DNA from 4 places in the Streptomyces sp. NBC_01429 genome. Region 3 is predicted to be linked to each of the others. Evidence: riboswitches for the same ligand, from Rfam matches in the RefSeq annotation. Region 3 holds a riboswitch; each other region holds the start of a gene.
The links. Region 3 has a riboswitch for cobalamin ahead of OG627_RS09710 (ABC transporter substrate-binding protein). Riboswitches for the same ligand answer to the same signal wherever they lie in the genome.
Positions count from the first base shown of each region.

Region 1 (3,753 bases), 5.5 Mb from region 3:
TGCTGCGCCTCGGCCTCGCCCAGCAGACGTCCTGCGCCGTGCTGAGCGGTGACCTCGGGCAGGCGATGGCGGCGATCACCGAGGAGGCGGCGATCGCCGACGCGATCGGCGGGCCCCCGGTGACGTACCACCGGCTGCAACTGGCCGCGATGCGCGGCCGCCGCGAGGAGGCGATGGAACTGTTCGCATCGGTCCTCACAGCGGCCGGCGCGCGCGGCCCGGGACAACTGATCGCCAACACCCACTGGGCGGCGGCCGTGCTGCACAACGGCTTGGCCGACTACCCGGCCGCACTGGCCGCGGCCCGGCAGGCCACCGCGCACGGCGACCTCTTCCTCACCGGGATATCCCTGCCCGAGCTGGTGGAGGCGGCCGTCCGGTGCGGCGAGCCCGCGGCCGCCGCCACCGCCCTGGAATCCCTGACCGAACGCACCGAAGCCGGCGGGACCGTCTCGGGCCTGGGGATCGCGGCGTACGCGCGAGGGCTGGTGACCGGCGTCGAGGACCACTACCGGGAAGCCGTCGACCTCCTGGACAAGAGCCCCCTGCTTCCCTACCGGGGCAGAGCCCATCTGCTGTACGGGGAGTGGCTGCGGCGCGAAGGCCGCAGGCGCGACTGCCGCCGCTACCTGCGCACCGCCCACGAACTGCTGTCGGAGGCCGGGATCGAGGCGTTCGCCCGCCGGGCCGCCGACGAGCTGCGCGCCACCGGCGAGAAAGCCCGCAGCCGGTCCGGGCACACCTACGACCAACTCACCACTCAGGAGGTGTACATCGCCCGGCTGGTCGCCACCGGCGCGACGTCCAACGAGGTCGCCGCCCGGCTGTTCCTCAGCCCGCGCACCATAGACGCCCATCTGCGCAACATATTCCGCAAGCTCGGCATCACCTCCCGCAGACAGCTCAGGAACCGGCCCGACCTCGGCGTCTGACGGATGTCGCCACCGGGCGGTACGGGATCAGGTGTCGCTGGTGTTCAGGTGGGCGAGCGCGGTGATGATGCGGTCGGCGATGTCCTCCGGCCAGGGGAACGCGTGGGCCAGGGTGCGCTGGTGGGCGAGTCCGTGCAGGCCCAGCCAGAGTGCGACCGTGTCGGCGGAGGGGTCGGTGCTGGTGGATTGGCCGGCGTCGACGCAGCCGCCGAGGACGCCGGCGAGGAGCCGCATGGTCTCGTCGCCGAGTGTGGCCAGATCCTGCTTGGTCAGGGAATTGTCGCCCAGGTCCGGCATCCAGAGCCCGCCGAACATCGTGCGGTAGCGCTCGGGGTGGAGCCGGGCGAATTCGAGATAGGCGTGGCACACGGCGTACAGGCGTCGCCGCGGGTCGTCGTCGGTCCTGTCCAGCGCCGCGCGCACGCTGTTCTCCAGCGCGGTGAACTCCTGGCGCACGACGGCGAGCATGATGGCCGGCTGGTCGGGGAAGTGCGGGTAGATCGACGGCGCGGCGATCCCGACCCTGCGGGCGACCGACCGCAGGGTGATGGCGCGTTCGTCGCCGCCCTCGTCGAGGAGTTCCACCGCGGCGGCGACGATGTCGTCGCGCAGGCGGCCGCCCTCGCCGCGGCGGTTGCGCGCGCGGGCCGGTCCGCGTGCGGCCGATGCGGCTGATCCGGTGTGTTCCATGCTGTCACCTTACATAGTGAAGTTTAGCGCGGAGGTCCCCCTCCTCCCGGAGGGGCGACAACCCGTACCCGCTAAGCTGCAGACGCCCCGTGGGGGAAGTCCGGTCGAATTCCGGCGCTGACCCGCAACGGTAGGCGGAGCCGTCTCATGGCTTCGCAAGCCCGATTACCCGCGGTGGTGATGGCTCCTGTCAATTCGCCGTGGACTGCGAGAGGCGCTGCGCAGGGCGCTCCCGCGTCCGGGCCGCTCCTTCGTTCGCGCAGGTGCACGGCCCGAGGCGAAAGCGGTCCGCCCGTGGTCACGCCCCTCGAACACATACCTGCCGCGCCCTCGCGTACGGCCCGCGCCGGTGGCGGGCCCGCCCCTCCCCGGCGTGTGCCCCTGCCGCTGTTGCTGATCACCCTGGGTGTCCTGCTTCCGCTCTCCCTCGTCTGCGGCGCCGGACTCGGGGCCTCGGGGCTCTCCTGGGGAGCGGTGTCGCGCTACCTGTGGGCCGGTCTGACGGGAGGGGCCATCGCCCCCGACGAAGTCCCCGGGTACACCATCGTCTGGGAACTGCGCTTTCCGCGAGCCGTGCTCGCCGCTGTCGTCGGGGCCGGTCTCTCGGCCGTCGGCGTCGCGGTGCAGGCCATGGTCCGCAACGCCCTGGCCGACCCGTTCGTCCTCGGCATCTCCTCCGGCGCGGCAGTCGGCGCGAACGCCGTACTCATCTTCGGAGCCTTCGGCGCGCTCGGTGTCTGGGCGCTGTCCACGGCGGCCTTCCTCTCCGCACTGCTCGCGATGATGCTCGTGTACGCGATCGCCCGTACCGCTCGCGGCCTGACCCCGCTGAGACTGGTCCTGACGGGCACGGCGATGTACTACGGTTTCTCGGCCGTCACGACGTTCATGGTCTTCGCCGCCGAGCGGGGCGAGGCCGCCCGCTCCGCGATGATGTGGATGCTCGGCAGCCTCGGGGGCACCACATGGTCCTCCGTGCCGATCGCCGCGGGCGCCGTGCTCGGTGGCCTCGCCCACCTCGGGTGGTCGGCGCGTCGCCTCAACGCCCTGGCGATGGGCGACGAGACCGCCGCCGCCCTGGGGGTGGACGCGGGAAGGCTGCGCAAGGAACTCTTCCTGGTCTCCGCCGCGGTCACGGGAGCGCTGGTCGCGGTGAGCGGCGCGATCGGCTTCGTCGGCCTGATGGTCCCGCACGGCGTACGGATGCTGGTCGGCGCTGATCACCGCCGGCTGCTGGCCGTCGCACCGCTCGCGGGGGCCGTCCTGTTGATCTGGGTGGACATCCTCTCGCGCGTGGTACTGGCGCCGGCCGAACTGCCGGTGGGGGTGCTGACCGCGATGATCGGCGTGCCGTGCTTCGTCCTGCTGATGCGCCGCCGCTCCTACACCTTCGGGGGCGCGTGATGCGGATCGACATCGATGAGCTGACGGTCGAGATCGCCGGTGCGCGTCTGGTGGAGGACATCACTCTGCGGGCCGGCGACGGCCGGCTCGTCGGCCTGGTGGGGCCCAACGGCAGCGGGAAGTCGACCCTGTTGCGCTGCGTCTACCGGGCCCTGCGCCCCTCCGCCGGAACCGTCCGGATCGGTGGTGAGGACCTGCACGCCATGAGCCCGCGCGAAAGCGCCCGCCGGCTGGCCGCGCTTCCCCAGGAGGCGACGTACGAGTTCGATTTCACCGTCGCCGAGATCGTGGCGATGGGGAGGATGCCGCACCAGCGATCGGTGGCACGCGCGACCGAGGAGGACCGGCGGACGTGTGAGGCGGCGCTCGCGGAGGTAGGGGCCGGTCATCTGGCCGACCGTGGCTTCCTGACCCTCTCCGGCGGCGAGAAGCAGCGGGTCCTGATCGCCCGCGCCATGGCCCAGCAGCCACAGGTGCTCGTACTCGACGAGCCCACCAACCACCTGGACATCGCCCAGCAGTTGGAGGTGCTGGCTCTGGTGCGCGGCAGTGGGCTGACCGTGCTCACCGCGCTGCACGACCTCAACCTCGCCGCGCTCCACTGCGACCTCCTCCATGTCATCGACAACGGCCGGATCGTCGCGTCCGGCGCGCCGCACGACGTTCTCACGGCCGAGCTGCTGGCCGAGGTCTTCGGCGTACGCGCGCACCGGGTGCCGCACCCGGA
Region 1 is NZ_CP109599.1:7,823,772-7,827,524, forward strand. Features, by position in the region: gene OG627_RS34015 (ATP-binding protein) at 1-932, shown strand, start outside; gene OG627_RS34020 (TetR/AcrR family transcriptional regulator) at 960-1,622, opposite strand; cobalamin riboswitch at 1,638-1,813, shown strand; gene OG627_RS34025 (FecCD family ABC transporter permease) at 1,938-3,026, shown strand; gene OG627_RS34030 (ABC transporter ATP-binding protein) at 3,026-3,753, shown strand, end outside.
Region 1: linked by a shared signal. The riboswitch ahead of OG627_RS34025 (FecCD family ABC transporter permease) and the one ahead of OG627_RS09710 (ABC transporter substrate-binding protein) in region 3 are both predicted to bind cobalamin.

Region 2 (3,753 bases), 1.9 Mb from region 3:
CCCAGGCCCGCCTTGCCCTCGTCGCCGAAGAGCGTACCGCTGTTGAACGTGGCACCGGCGTAGATCATCACTGCCGCGACCGGCAGGGCGATCCACGGCCTGCCGCGCAGCAGGGCGATCAGGCAGACCAGCGGAAGCAGCCCGTAGGGCAGGAGCCGGGTCCCCGTGGGGCCTTCCGCCCACGGGTACCACCCGGAGAAGTGGAAGGCGATGGCGTGCCGGCCGGGATCGATGCGCAGTGCCCAGTGCCACACGTCCTGTAGGTACGGCACCAGCGCCAGCGCGGCGAGGACGAGAGCGGTCAGATGGACGCCGTCCAGCCACCACGGCCGGGCCGTGTCGTCGGCGACGGCACGGGCACGGACCTGCACCCCGGACCGCGCCAAGGCGACGAACTCCCGCGGCGGGGGCCAGGAGCGGCCGGGATACGCCTCGGCCAGGCAGGCCAGCAGCTCCTCTCCGTGCCGGGAACGGTAGGGCGCGGGGTAGGCCGCGAGCAGCAGACGGTTCATGCCGGCGCCGCTCCGACATCCCGCGCGCGTCCGATGACGACGGCCGCCGCCTGCCGCATCCGCTGCGCCTCCCGGCCGAGTACCGCGGTGCCGTCCTCGGTGAGCCGGTAGTAGCGCCGCGCCCGCCCGGCCACGATCTCCTCATGGTCGGCGGCCACCAGCCCGGCCCGCTCCATCCGGTCCAGCGCGCCGTAGAGGGTGCCGACAGCGATCCGGAGCCGCCCGTCGGTGGCCTGCTCGGCGGCTTTGATGATGCCGTAACCGTGCAACGGCCCGTCCATGAGCGCGGCGAGGATGAAGTACTGCGGTTCCGTCAAGGACGGGTTCCGTCGTGTCATGCGTCGAGCATATATCGACCGCCGATATATATCCCACGACCCCGGGTGATCACCCCGGCAGCGTCTCCATCGCCCGGGCGGACCGGCTAATTCCCGGCGCTCGCCCTCGCGTACATCTCCGGGTCATGGGCGCAGATGATCGCCAGATCGGGCTCCGCGCGTCGCTGGAGTTCGGCGAGACGGGCGTGGTTGTCACGCACTCTGCCCAGGTCGAAGGCGATGAAGGATTCCATGGCCCGCAGGGCGACGGGGATGCGGGAGCGGCCGTCGACCGTCGCGGAGTGGTAGAAGGCGTCACCGGCGTGCAGCAGCCAGCGGGGGCCGGTGTCGACCGCGACGCACGCGTGTCCACGGGTGTGGCCGGGCAGCGAGACGAGGACGATCCCGGGAGCGATGGAGTCGAGTTCCCTGGCCGCAGCGAATCCTCGCCATTTCTCCCCGTCGGGGCTGTGTTCGACGATCCTCGGGCCGTGCGCCCACTGCGCCGAGCTGTAGCGCATGCGTTCTCGCCGGGACGGCGCGATCATGGACCCGAGCGCCTCGGCGGCGGTGACATGTATGCGCGCGCGGGGGAAGTCGGAGAGCCCTCCTATGTGGTCGGCGTCGAAGTGCGTGACGACGATGTGCCGGACGTCGTCCCGGCTGAAGCCGAGCCGTTCCACCTGACGGGCGGCGGTCTCCTCCACGCGGAGCACCGGCCGGATCACGTGCCGCGAAGCCCCCAGGCGCCGCTTGGGGTCGGCGATGTCCTCCAGGCCGAAGCCGGAGTCGACGAGGACCAGGCCGTTGTCGGTTTCGAGCAGAAGGACGTGGCACACCAGGTGGGCGGTGGGCAGCAGCATGGTGCCGCAGTTGAGGTGGTGAACCTTCACGGACGGGTGTCCTTTCGCCGTACCTCTGGGGGGAGTTGGACCCACAGCCCCGGTCCGGCCTGCCCCGGTCCGGAACGTGAACACGATCGCGTCGGTCACCCTACGGTGACCCCGCCGCGAACCGGAACGCGGAGTCGCCCGGGCGTGAACGCGGCGGGCCCCGGGTCCGAACACGGAGCCCCCCGGAACTCCGGGGCGTCACCATACCGTCACTTCGCGTGACCCGGGTCGCGTCCCGGGATGCGGGCAGGAGTGTGCGCCCGCCTCTTCTCGCTCTAAGGTGGACGTGCAGCTGGTTCGCCCCGTCCGCCAGGCGGGGTGTCGTAAGAGGGAACCCGGTGGGAATCCGGGACTGCCCCGCAGCGGTGAGTGGGAACGACCGCCGTCATACAAGCACTGGATCCGACCGGGTCCGGGAAGCGACGGCCAGTAGGTGTCTCGTGATCCACACGAGACGGGCCCGCGAGTCCGAAGACCTGCCCGTTGCCCGCACGCGACCGATCGCGCGCGGACATCCCGGTGACCTCGTGGGCGGGTCGGCGTACATATCGAGCGGCACGCGCGACGGCACAGCGTCGTGGGCCGCCCGGTCGGTCGTCCCTTCGCGTCCTCGGTCCCGTCCCCGGGATACCAGGACACATCTCGCGAAGGAGAGTTCCGTGACAGCGAAGCCCGCAGCCGCGGCAGCACGAGCCACCGTGTACGGCTACCCCCGCCAGGGTCGGAACCGTGAGCTGAAGAAGGCCATCGAGGGCTACTGGAAGGGCCGGGTCGGCGCCGACGCCCTCCGGGAGACCGCGGCGGACCTCCGCCGTTCGAACTGGCGGCAGCTGGCCGACGCCGGAATCCATGAAGTGCCGTCCGGTGATTTCTCGTACTACGACCATGTCCTGGACACCAGCGTCATGGTCGGCGCTGTCCCCGAGCGGCACCGCGCGGCGGTCGAGGCCGACGCGCTGGACGGCTACTTCGCGATGGCCCGGGGTACCCAGGACATCGCCCCGCTGGAAATGACGAAGTGGTTCGACACGAACTACCACTACCTGGTGCCCGAGCTGGGCCCCGACACCGTCTTCACCGCCGACTCCGCCAAGCAGGTCGCCGAGTTCACGGAAGCCCTCGCGCTCGGCCACACCGCCCGCCCGGTCCTCGTCGGCCCCGTCACCTACCTGCTGCTGGCCAAGCCCGCCCCGGGCGTCGCGGCCGACTTCGAGCCGCTGACCCTGCTGGACCGGCTGCTGCCGGTGTACGCGGAGGTGCTCGCCGATCTGCGGGCGGCCGGCGCCGAGTGGGTCCAGCTCGACGAACCCGCGCTGGTCCAGGACCGTACCCCGGCCGAACTGAACGCGACCGCCCGCGCCTACCGCGACCTGGGCGCGGCCACCGACCGGCCGAAGCTGCTGGTCGCCTCGTACTTCGGGCGGCTCGGCGAGGCGCTGACCGTACTGGCCAAGGCCCCGGTCGAAGGACTGGCCCTCGACTTCACCGAATCGGGCGCCGCCAACCTCGAAGACCTCGCGGCGGCCGGCGGACTGCCCGGCAAGCGGCTGGTCGCGGGCGTCGTCAACGGACGCAACATCTGGATCAACGACTACGAGAAGTCCCTCGCCACTCTCGGCACGCTGCTCGGCCTCGCCGACCGCGTGGACGTCTCCACGTCCTGCTCGCTCCTGCACGTACCGCTGGACGCCTCCGCCGAACGCGACATCGACCCGCGGATCGCCCGGTGGCTCGCCTTCGCCCGGCAGAAGACGCACGAGATCGCCGTCCTGGCGCGCGGTCTCGGCCAGGGCACCGGCACCATCCAGGCCGAACTCGCGGCGAACCGCGCCGACCTGGTCTCCCGGGCCGGGTCCGCGCTGACCCACGATCCCGGGGTACGTGCCCGTACCGCCGCCATCACCGACGCGGACGGCCGGCGGTCGCAGCCGTACGCCGAACGGACCGCCGCCCAGCGCGCGCACCTCGGCCTCCCGCCGCTGCCGACGACGACCATCGGTTCGTTCCCGCAGACCACCGAACTGCGCACGG
Region 2 is NZ_CP109599.1:460,559-464,311, forward strand. Features, by position in the region: gene OG627_RS02100 (hypothetical protein) at 1-512, opposite strand, end outside; gene OG627_RS02105 (PadR family transcriptional regulator) at 509-850, opposite strand; gene OG627_RS02110 (MBL fold metallo-hydrolase) at 937-1,722, opposite strand; cobalamin riboswitch at 1,999-2,220, shown strand; gene metE (5-methyltetrahydropteroyltriglutamate--homocysteine S-methyltransferase) at 2,382-3,753, shown strand, end outside.
Region 2: linked by a shared signal. The riboswitch ahead of metE (5-methyltetrahydropteroyltriglutamate--homocysteine S-methyltransferase) and the one ahead of OG627_RS09710 (ABC transporter substrate-binding protein) in region 3 are both predicted to bind cobalamin.

Region 3 (3,753 bases):
TGTTCCGGGTCGTCGTTGCGGGGGGTGGTGGCCTTGATGGCGTCGAAGCAGGCGACCACGATGGGGGAGATCGGGGTGTCGGCGGCGCCGGCGACGACGGTGTCGACGGTGCCCTCCCGGATCAGCTGCACCGCGTAGCCGACGGAGTCGAGGCCGGAGGTGCAGCCGTCGGAGACCATCGCCACCGGGCCCTCCGCACCGGCGGCCCAGGCCACCTCGGCGGGCATCACCCCGGGGCTGAGGTAGTCGAACATGTGCGGCGAGAGATAGCCGGGATCCACCAGCCACTCCCGGCCCGCGTCCGACATGACCAGGTACTCGTTCTCCAGACTGGTCGCCGAGGCGACCGCGCTGCCCAGGCTCACCCCGATCCGGTGCGGGTCCAGGGAGTCCAGCTCCAGACCGCTGTCGGCGATCGCCTCCCGGGTGCAGGCGACGGCGAACTGGGTGGCGCGGTCCATCCGGCGGATCTCCCGGGGGCTGAGCCCCTCCGCCGCCGCGTCGAAGTCGACCTCGCCCGCGATCCGGGACCGGAAGGGCGAGGCGTCGAAGAACGAGATGGCGCGGGTGGCGGTACGGCCGTCGGTCAGCAGGCTCCAGAACTCCTTCGTCCCGGCGCCTCCGGGGGCGCGTACGCCGATACCGGTGATCACTACGCGCCTGCTCAACGCGGGCCTCCCGCGCGGTCGTGGGCGGGGCCTTGGGCGGGGCCGTGGGCGGGGCCCGGCCCCGTGGACCGGCAGCGCCCGGCGCCGGTCCTGTCTCGGTTCATGCGGAACATCGCTGTGCGTCCTTTCGCCTCAGAGCCTGTCGGGTGCAAGGCTGCTGGTGGCGACTTGAGCGCGGCTCGACGCCGGATGGTGGCGCGAGGGAGCGCGGCCGGTGACCGGGGCCCACCTGTGGAAACACGGCCGACAGGGGCGATTTCCGGCTGTGATAGCTTGCCGAGGCCAGTCGAACCCATGTACGTGGGTCAGGGAATCCGGTGGAAATCCGGAGCTGACGCGCAGCGGTGAGGGTGACGGGCGTGGCATCGGCCACTGGGCGGCGACCGTCCGGGAAGGCGTCACGTCCGGGAGATCCCGAGTCCGAAGACCTGCTGGCCGCCCCCGTCCTTTCAGGCGGCGGGGGAGCACCGTACGAACGGGCTCCGCGCATGGGCCCTCGAACGCAGAGGAACCACCGTGCCGATCGCGCGCCCGCTCCGTCCCGCCGCACTGACGACCCTGCTCCTCGCCGGAGCCCTGTCCCTGACGGCCTGCGGGGGAGGCGGTACGGCACAGGACGCGAAGACGGCCGAGGACGAGGCCGCCGGATATCCCCGTACCGTCGAGAACTGCGGACAGCGGGTACGGATCGACGCCCCGCCCCGCCGCGCCGTCTCGCTCAACCAGGGGACGACGGAGATCATGCTCTCCCTCGGTCTGGCGGACCGCATGGCCGGGACCGCGACCTGGACCGACCCGCTGCTGAAGGGGCTGGAGAAGGCCAACGCCGAGGTCCCCCGGCTCGCGGACAACAACCCCTCCTTCGAGAAGGTCCTCGACGCCGAGCCCGACTTCGTCGCCTCCTCCTTCCAGTCGACGCTGGGCAAGGGGGGCGTGGCCACCCGGGCGCAGTTCGAGAAGCTGGGCGTGCCCACGTACATCTCGCCCGCCGACTGCACCAAGAACGACAAGACCGTGGGCACGGACGGCGCCCGCTCCACCCCGCTGGCCATGGAGAGCGTCTACGGCGAGGTACGGGACCTGGCCGAGGTCTTCGGGGTCGAGGAGCGCGGCGAGAAGGTCGTCGCCGCGCTTGAGGCCCGGATGGCGAAGGCGACGGCGGGGCTGGACGCGGCGAAGACCGAGAAGGTCACGCTGCTGTACTGGTTCGCCAACTCCGACTCCCCGTACATGGGCGGCTGCTGCGGCGCCCCCGGCATCATCACCAACGCCGTCGGCGCGAAGAACGTCTTCGACGACACCCAGGACGAGTGGCCCCAGATCAACTGGGAGACGGTGGCCGACCGCGACCCCGACTTCCTGGTGATCGGCGACCTCACGCGCAAGTCGCAGTCCGCCGAGACCGCCGCCAAGAAGATCGAGTTCCTGGAGTCCAATCCGGTCACCAAGGAGATGGACGCGGTCAGGAACAAGCGGTACGTGCTGCTCAGCGGCCAGGCGATGAACCCGACCATCCGCACGGTCGAAGGCGTCGAGAAGGTCGCCGCTGCGCTGCGCTCGTACGCGCCCGCGAAGTGACGATCCAGCGGGAGCGGGATCCGGAGCGGGACTCGGCGAGAGATCCGGCGGGGGAAGCGGCCGCGGATCCCGGTGCGCCGCAGTCCGCCGCACCGGAGCACGCCGCACCGACCTCCGCCGCACGCGCCTCCCGCGGGCCGCGCGCCCTGTGGGGTCCGGGGAGCCCGCGCGTGCTGCTCCTGTGCGCCGGCGGGCTCGCCGCGCTGGTGGCCTCCGTCGCCGTCGCGATCACCATCGGCCCGGCGCAGATCCGGGTCGGCGACGTCTGGTCGGTCGTGGCCGCTCACCTCGGCTGGGGCGAGTCGCGGCTCACCCCGATCCGCGACGGAATCGTATGGAACCTGCGGCTGCCGCGCACGCTGCTCGCGGCCGTGTGCGGCGCCGGACTCGCGGTGTGCGGGGCGGTCATGCAGGCGCTGCTGCGCAATCCGCTCGCCGACCCGTTCGTGCTCGGTGTCTCCTCGGGCGCCTCCACCGGCGCCGTGCTCGTCGTCGTCCTCGGGGTGGGCGGCGGCGCCCTGTCGCTGTCCGGCGGCGCGTTCCTGGGCGCGCTCTGCTCGTTCGCGATGGTGCTGCTGCTCAGCCACACGCTCGGCGGGACGACGGACCGGGTGGTGCTCTCCGGGGTCGCGGCCATGCAGCTGTTCTCCGCGCTCACCTCCTTCATCGTCATGACGTCCGCCGACGCGGAGACCACGCGCGGCGTGCTGTTCTGGCTGCTCGGCTCGCTCGGCGGCGCCGGCTGGAACGATGTGTGGATCTGCTCCGCCGTGCTCGCGCTCGCGCTGCTGGTGTGCGGCGGATACGCCAGGACCCTCGACGCGTTCGCCTTCGGGCAGGACGCGGCGGCCACGCTCGGCGTCTCCGTCGGCCGTACCCGCCTGGTGCTGCTCTGTGTCACGGCCCTGCTGACGGCGGCGCTGGTCAGCTCGGCGGGGGCGATCGGCTTCGTCGGTCTCGTCCTGCCGCACGCCGCCCGCGCGCTGGTCGGCCCCAACCACGGCAGGCTGCTGCCGGTGACGGCCCTGGCCGGGGCCGTGTTCCTGGTGTGGGTCGACACCCTGGCCCGTACCGTGCTCGACCCGCAGGAGGTACCGGTGGGAGTGGTGACGTCCCTGATCGGCGTACCGGCGTTCGTGGCCGTGCTGTACCGCGCCCGGAGGACGGCATGACCGGCGCGACGCCCCCGCCCGGACTGCGCGCCGAGCGGGTCTCCCGTACCGCCGGGGGGCGGCTCGTCCTGGACGGGGTCGGCCTCGCGCCCGCGCCAGGCTCCACGCTGGGGCTGCTCGGGCCGAACGGCTCCGGCAAGTCGACCCTGCTGCGGATCCTCGCCGGAGTCCTGGCGCCCGCCTCCGGTGTCGTCACCCTCGACGGCCGCCCGCTCCCCGAACTCGGCCGCAGGGCGATCGCCCGCCAGGTCGCCGTCGTCGAGCAGCAGGCCGGTACCCAGGTCGAGCTGACCGTGCGCGAGGTCGTACGCCTCGGCCGCGTCCCGCACCGCCGC
Region 3 is NZ_CP109599.1:2,340,479-2,344,231, reverse strand. Features, by position in the region: gene OG627_RS09715 (beta-ketoacyl-[acyl-carrier-protein] synthase family protein) at 1-668, opposite strand, end outside; cobalamin riboswitch at 935-1,118, shown strand; gene OG627_RS09710 (ABC transporter substrate-binding protein) at 1,185-2,246, shown strand; gene OG627_RS09705 (FecCD family ABC transporter permease) at 2,393-3,418, shown strand; gene OG627_RS09700 (ABC transporter ATP-binding protein) at 3,415-3,753, shown strand, end outside.

Region 4 (3,753 bases), 3.9 Mb from region 3:
CTCGCGCGTCACGAACGAGTTCAGGGACATGTTCTGCCCCTTGAACGGCGCGACCTTCATCCCGCGGCGCGTCAGCCACCGGCAGATCCCCGCCGTGACGACGCTCTTGCCCGCGTCGGAGGTGGTCCCCGCTATCAGGAGCCCGCCGCCGCGCCCGCCCCGGCTCATCCGTTCCTCCTTCGCGCGGCCGTCCGCCGCAGGGTGCCGTACACGACCCGGCCGGTCACGCAGGCCGCCAGGGCCAGCGCGTTCACCCGGCGCGACAGCCGCACCGCGCGCTCGATGTCGGCTACCTCCACGGACCGCCCGCCGCCGTTCAGCACCGGCCGGTGCTCGACCCGCCCGCCGTACGCGAGCGTGCCGCCCAGCCGTACGCCCAGCGCGCCGGCGAACGACGCCTCCACCGGGCCCGCGTTGGGGCTCGGGTGCCGGGCAGCGTCCCGCCGTACGGCCCGCAGCGCCCCGCGCGGATCGCCGCCCGCGACGATCGCCAGCGCGGCGGTCAGCCGGGCCCCCGGCCATCCCGCGGCGTCGTCGAGCCGCGCGGAGGCCCAGCCGAACCGGCGGTACCGCTCGCTCCTGTGCCCCACCATCGCGTCCAGCGTGTTCACGGCCCGGAACCCGGCCAGCCCGGCAGGACCCGCGACCGCGCCCCACACCAGCGCGCCCACGACGGCGTCGGAGGTGTTCTCGGCGACGGACTCCACGACGGCCCGCGCGATTCCCGCTCCGTCCAGCGTCTGCGGGTCGCGCCCGCACAGATGCGGCAGCCGCTCCCTGGCCCCTTCGACGTCCCCGGCGGCCAGCGCGGCGCCGATCGCCCGCGCCTCGCGGCCCAGCGAGGTCCCGCCGATCACGGACCAGGTGGCGGCTGCGGTGAGGGCCGCGGCGGCGGGGGGACGGTGGCGTACGGCACGGGCGGCCAGCGCGGCGGCCCCGGCGGCGCCACCGGCGCACACCACCGTGTACAGCGCGCCCCAGCCGCGGTGGTCGCGCCACAGGACGCGCTCCACGGCCCCGGCGGCCCGGCCGAACGCCGCGACAGGATGGCCGCGGCGCGGATCGGCGAAGAGGAGGTCGGCCAGCAGGCCGGCGGTGGCACCGTACGCGAAGACCCGCTCGGTGACGGCGGAGCCGCCGCCGCGCGCGACGGCAGAACCGCGGCCAGGCATGGCGAAATGTCCTCACTCAGGGTCCGCGCCCCGGTTCGACGTGACGCGGCGGCAGGAGTTCCTGGCTCCCGGAGCGCCCGTGCGGGGCGCTCGCGGTGACAGTGGCGGGACCGCGCCGGATTCGCACCGGCTTCCTCTTCTGCCGCCGTGTATGGCCCCGGCAGTCCACCACGCCGTCGAAAGACCCGTCAACTCCGCCTTGACCTGCGACGGGGCAGTGTGCCGAGGCCCACACGGGGCGGGGCGGTCACGCGACGATCAGATAGATCCCGTACGCCACCGCCGCCACACAGAGCGCGAAGCAGAGGTAGGCGCCCGCCGTGCGGACGGCGGTGAGCGACCCGGCGGCGCCCTGCGCCCCCGTACCGGCCTCCGGCTGTCCCTCCCGCTTGGCGAGGGCGACGATGCCCAGGGTGAACAGGCCCACCAGGGCGACGGTGGTCACGAGGCTGACGCCGAAGACGGAGCCGAGCGCTGCCCAGTCGATGTTCATGCGATGACTTCCTTACGCGCGGGCTCGGCGGTGGTGCCGGTGGGGACGGGGGCGTGGATGGTGGCCGACAGGTCCTGCGCGGCCCCGGCGGGCGGCGGGGTGACGGCGGCGATGGCGGTCGTCACGATGCCGGCGGGCTCGGCGGAACCGGCGCCCCCGGCGACCGGGGACTCCGTACCAGCCGCGGCGTCCGCGCCCTCGGTGACGTTCGTGTGGTCGATCGGCTGGCGCCGCGAGACGAGCCAGATCGCGCCCGATCCCGCGATGAGCAGGACGGCGACGGCCGTGACTCCCCAGGTGCCCTGACCGGTGAGGAACTCGGCGCCCGCGGCGACCAGTCCGGCGGCCGGCAGGGTCAGCCCCCAGGCGATGAACATCCGGGAGGCGGTGGACCAGCGGACCACCCCGCCCTTGCGGCCGAGACCAGCGCCCATCACGGCGCCGGAGCAGGACTGCGTGGTGGAGAGCGAGAAGCCCAGGTGCGAGGAGGCCAGGATGACGGTGGCCGCGCTGGTCTGCGCGGCGAAGCCCTGCTGCGGCCGGAGATCGGTGAGGCCGGTGCCCATGGTGCGGATGATGCGCCAGCCGCCCAGGTACGTACCGAGCGCGATCGCCAGACCGGCCGAGACGATGACCCACACCGGCGGGTTGGAGCCCGGGGCGAGCACGCCGCCGGTCACCAGCGCGAGCGTGATGACGCCCATGGTCTTCTGCGCGTCGTTGGTGCCGTGCGCGAGGGAGACGAGACCGGCGGAGGCGATCTGGCCCACGCGGTACCCCTTGGCGGTCGCCTTCTCGTCCGTGTTCCGGCCGATCCGGTACGTCAGCTTCGTGGCCAGCATGGCCGCCAGACCGGCGACGACGGGCGCGGCGAGCGCCGGGATCAGCACCTTGGTGACGACCACGCCGCCGTTGACGCCGGAGGCGCCCACCGACATCAGCGTGGCGCCGATCAGCCCGCCGAACAGCGCGTGCGAGGAGCTGGAGGGCAGGCCCAGGAGCCAGGTGAACAGATTCCACAGAATCGCGCCGACGAGCGCCGCGAAGATCACTTCTGTTCTGATGCCCTGTTCGTTGATGAGGCCGCCGGAGATCGTCTTGGCGACCTCCACCGACAGGAACGCGCCGACAAGATTCAGGACCGCGGACATACCCACCGCGACCTTGGGCTTCAGAGCGCCGGTCGAGATGGTCGTAGCCATCGCGTTGGCGGTGTCGTGGAAACCGTTCGTGAAATCGAACACGAGGGCTGTCACGATCACAATCGCGAGCAGCAGCGTGATGTGTTCCATTGACCTGACCCAGGCAATCGTTCGACGTCGGTGGCCTCGGTGAACGTAAGGAGTCAGGGTGAACGGAAGATGAACTGGGTGGGACTTCGCGGTGTTCACCCTCGCGGAGTCGGCTGTCATCGGTTCACCGAGACGGCAGCGCCCTCGGCCCGGCACCTGACAGGATCGGGCCATGACGCATCAGAGGCGGCGCGACACGACGGAAGAGGCGTGGCGGGAACTGGTCTCCACCGCCCGGCGGACGGCTGCCGAGGGGCTGGTCGTCGGCACCTCGGGCAATGTCTCCGTACGCGTCGGTGACCTGGTCCTGGTCACGCCGAGCGCGGTGCCGTACGACCGGCTCACCCCCGAGGACACCGTCGCCGTCGACCTCGAAGGACGGCAGGTCCTCGGTGAGCTTGTCCCCACCAGCGAACTGCCCCTGCACCTCGCCGTGTACCGGGAGACCGACGCGCTCGCCGTGGTCCACACCCACGCCGTGCACGCCACGGCCGTCTCCACGCTCCTCCCCGAGCTGCCGCTGATCCACTACATGGCGGCGGCCTTCGGCGGACCGGTCAGGGTCGCTCCGTACGCGCTGTACGGCTCGGCGGAGCTGGCCGCGCACATGCTCGAAGCGCTGCGCGGGCGCACCGGCTGTCTGCTCGGGAACCACGGCACCGTCACCTACGGCGCGAGCCTCGACCAGGCGTACGACCGCACGGCGCAGCTGGAGTGGATGTGCCGGCTCTGGCTCACCGCCGCCGCGCTCCCCGGGCGCACGCCCGCGCTGCTGTCCGAGGAGCAGGTGGCCGAG
Region 4 is NZ_CP109599.1:6,269,990-6,273,742, forward strand. Features, by position in the region: gene OG627_RS27605 (cobyric acid synthase) at 1-168, opposite strand, end outside; gene OG627_RS27610 (cobalamin biosynthesis protein) at 165-1,172, opposite strand; cobalamin riboswitch at 1,206-1,357, opposite strand; gene OG627_RS27615 (hypothetical protein) at 1,420-1,665, opposite strand; gene OG627_RS27620 (inorganic phosphate transporter) at 1,662-2,957, opposite strand; gene OG627_RS27625 (class II aldolase/adducin family protein) at 3,130-3,753, shown strand, end outside.
Region 4: linked by a shared signal. The riboswitch ahead of OG627_RS27610 (cobalamin biosynthesis protein) and the one ahead of OG627_RS09710 (ABC transporter substrate-binding protein) in region 3 are both predicted to bind cobalamin.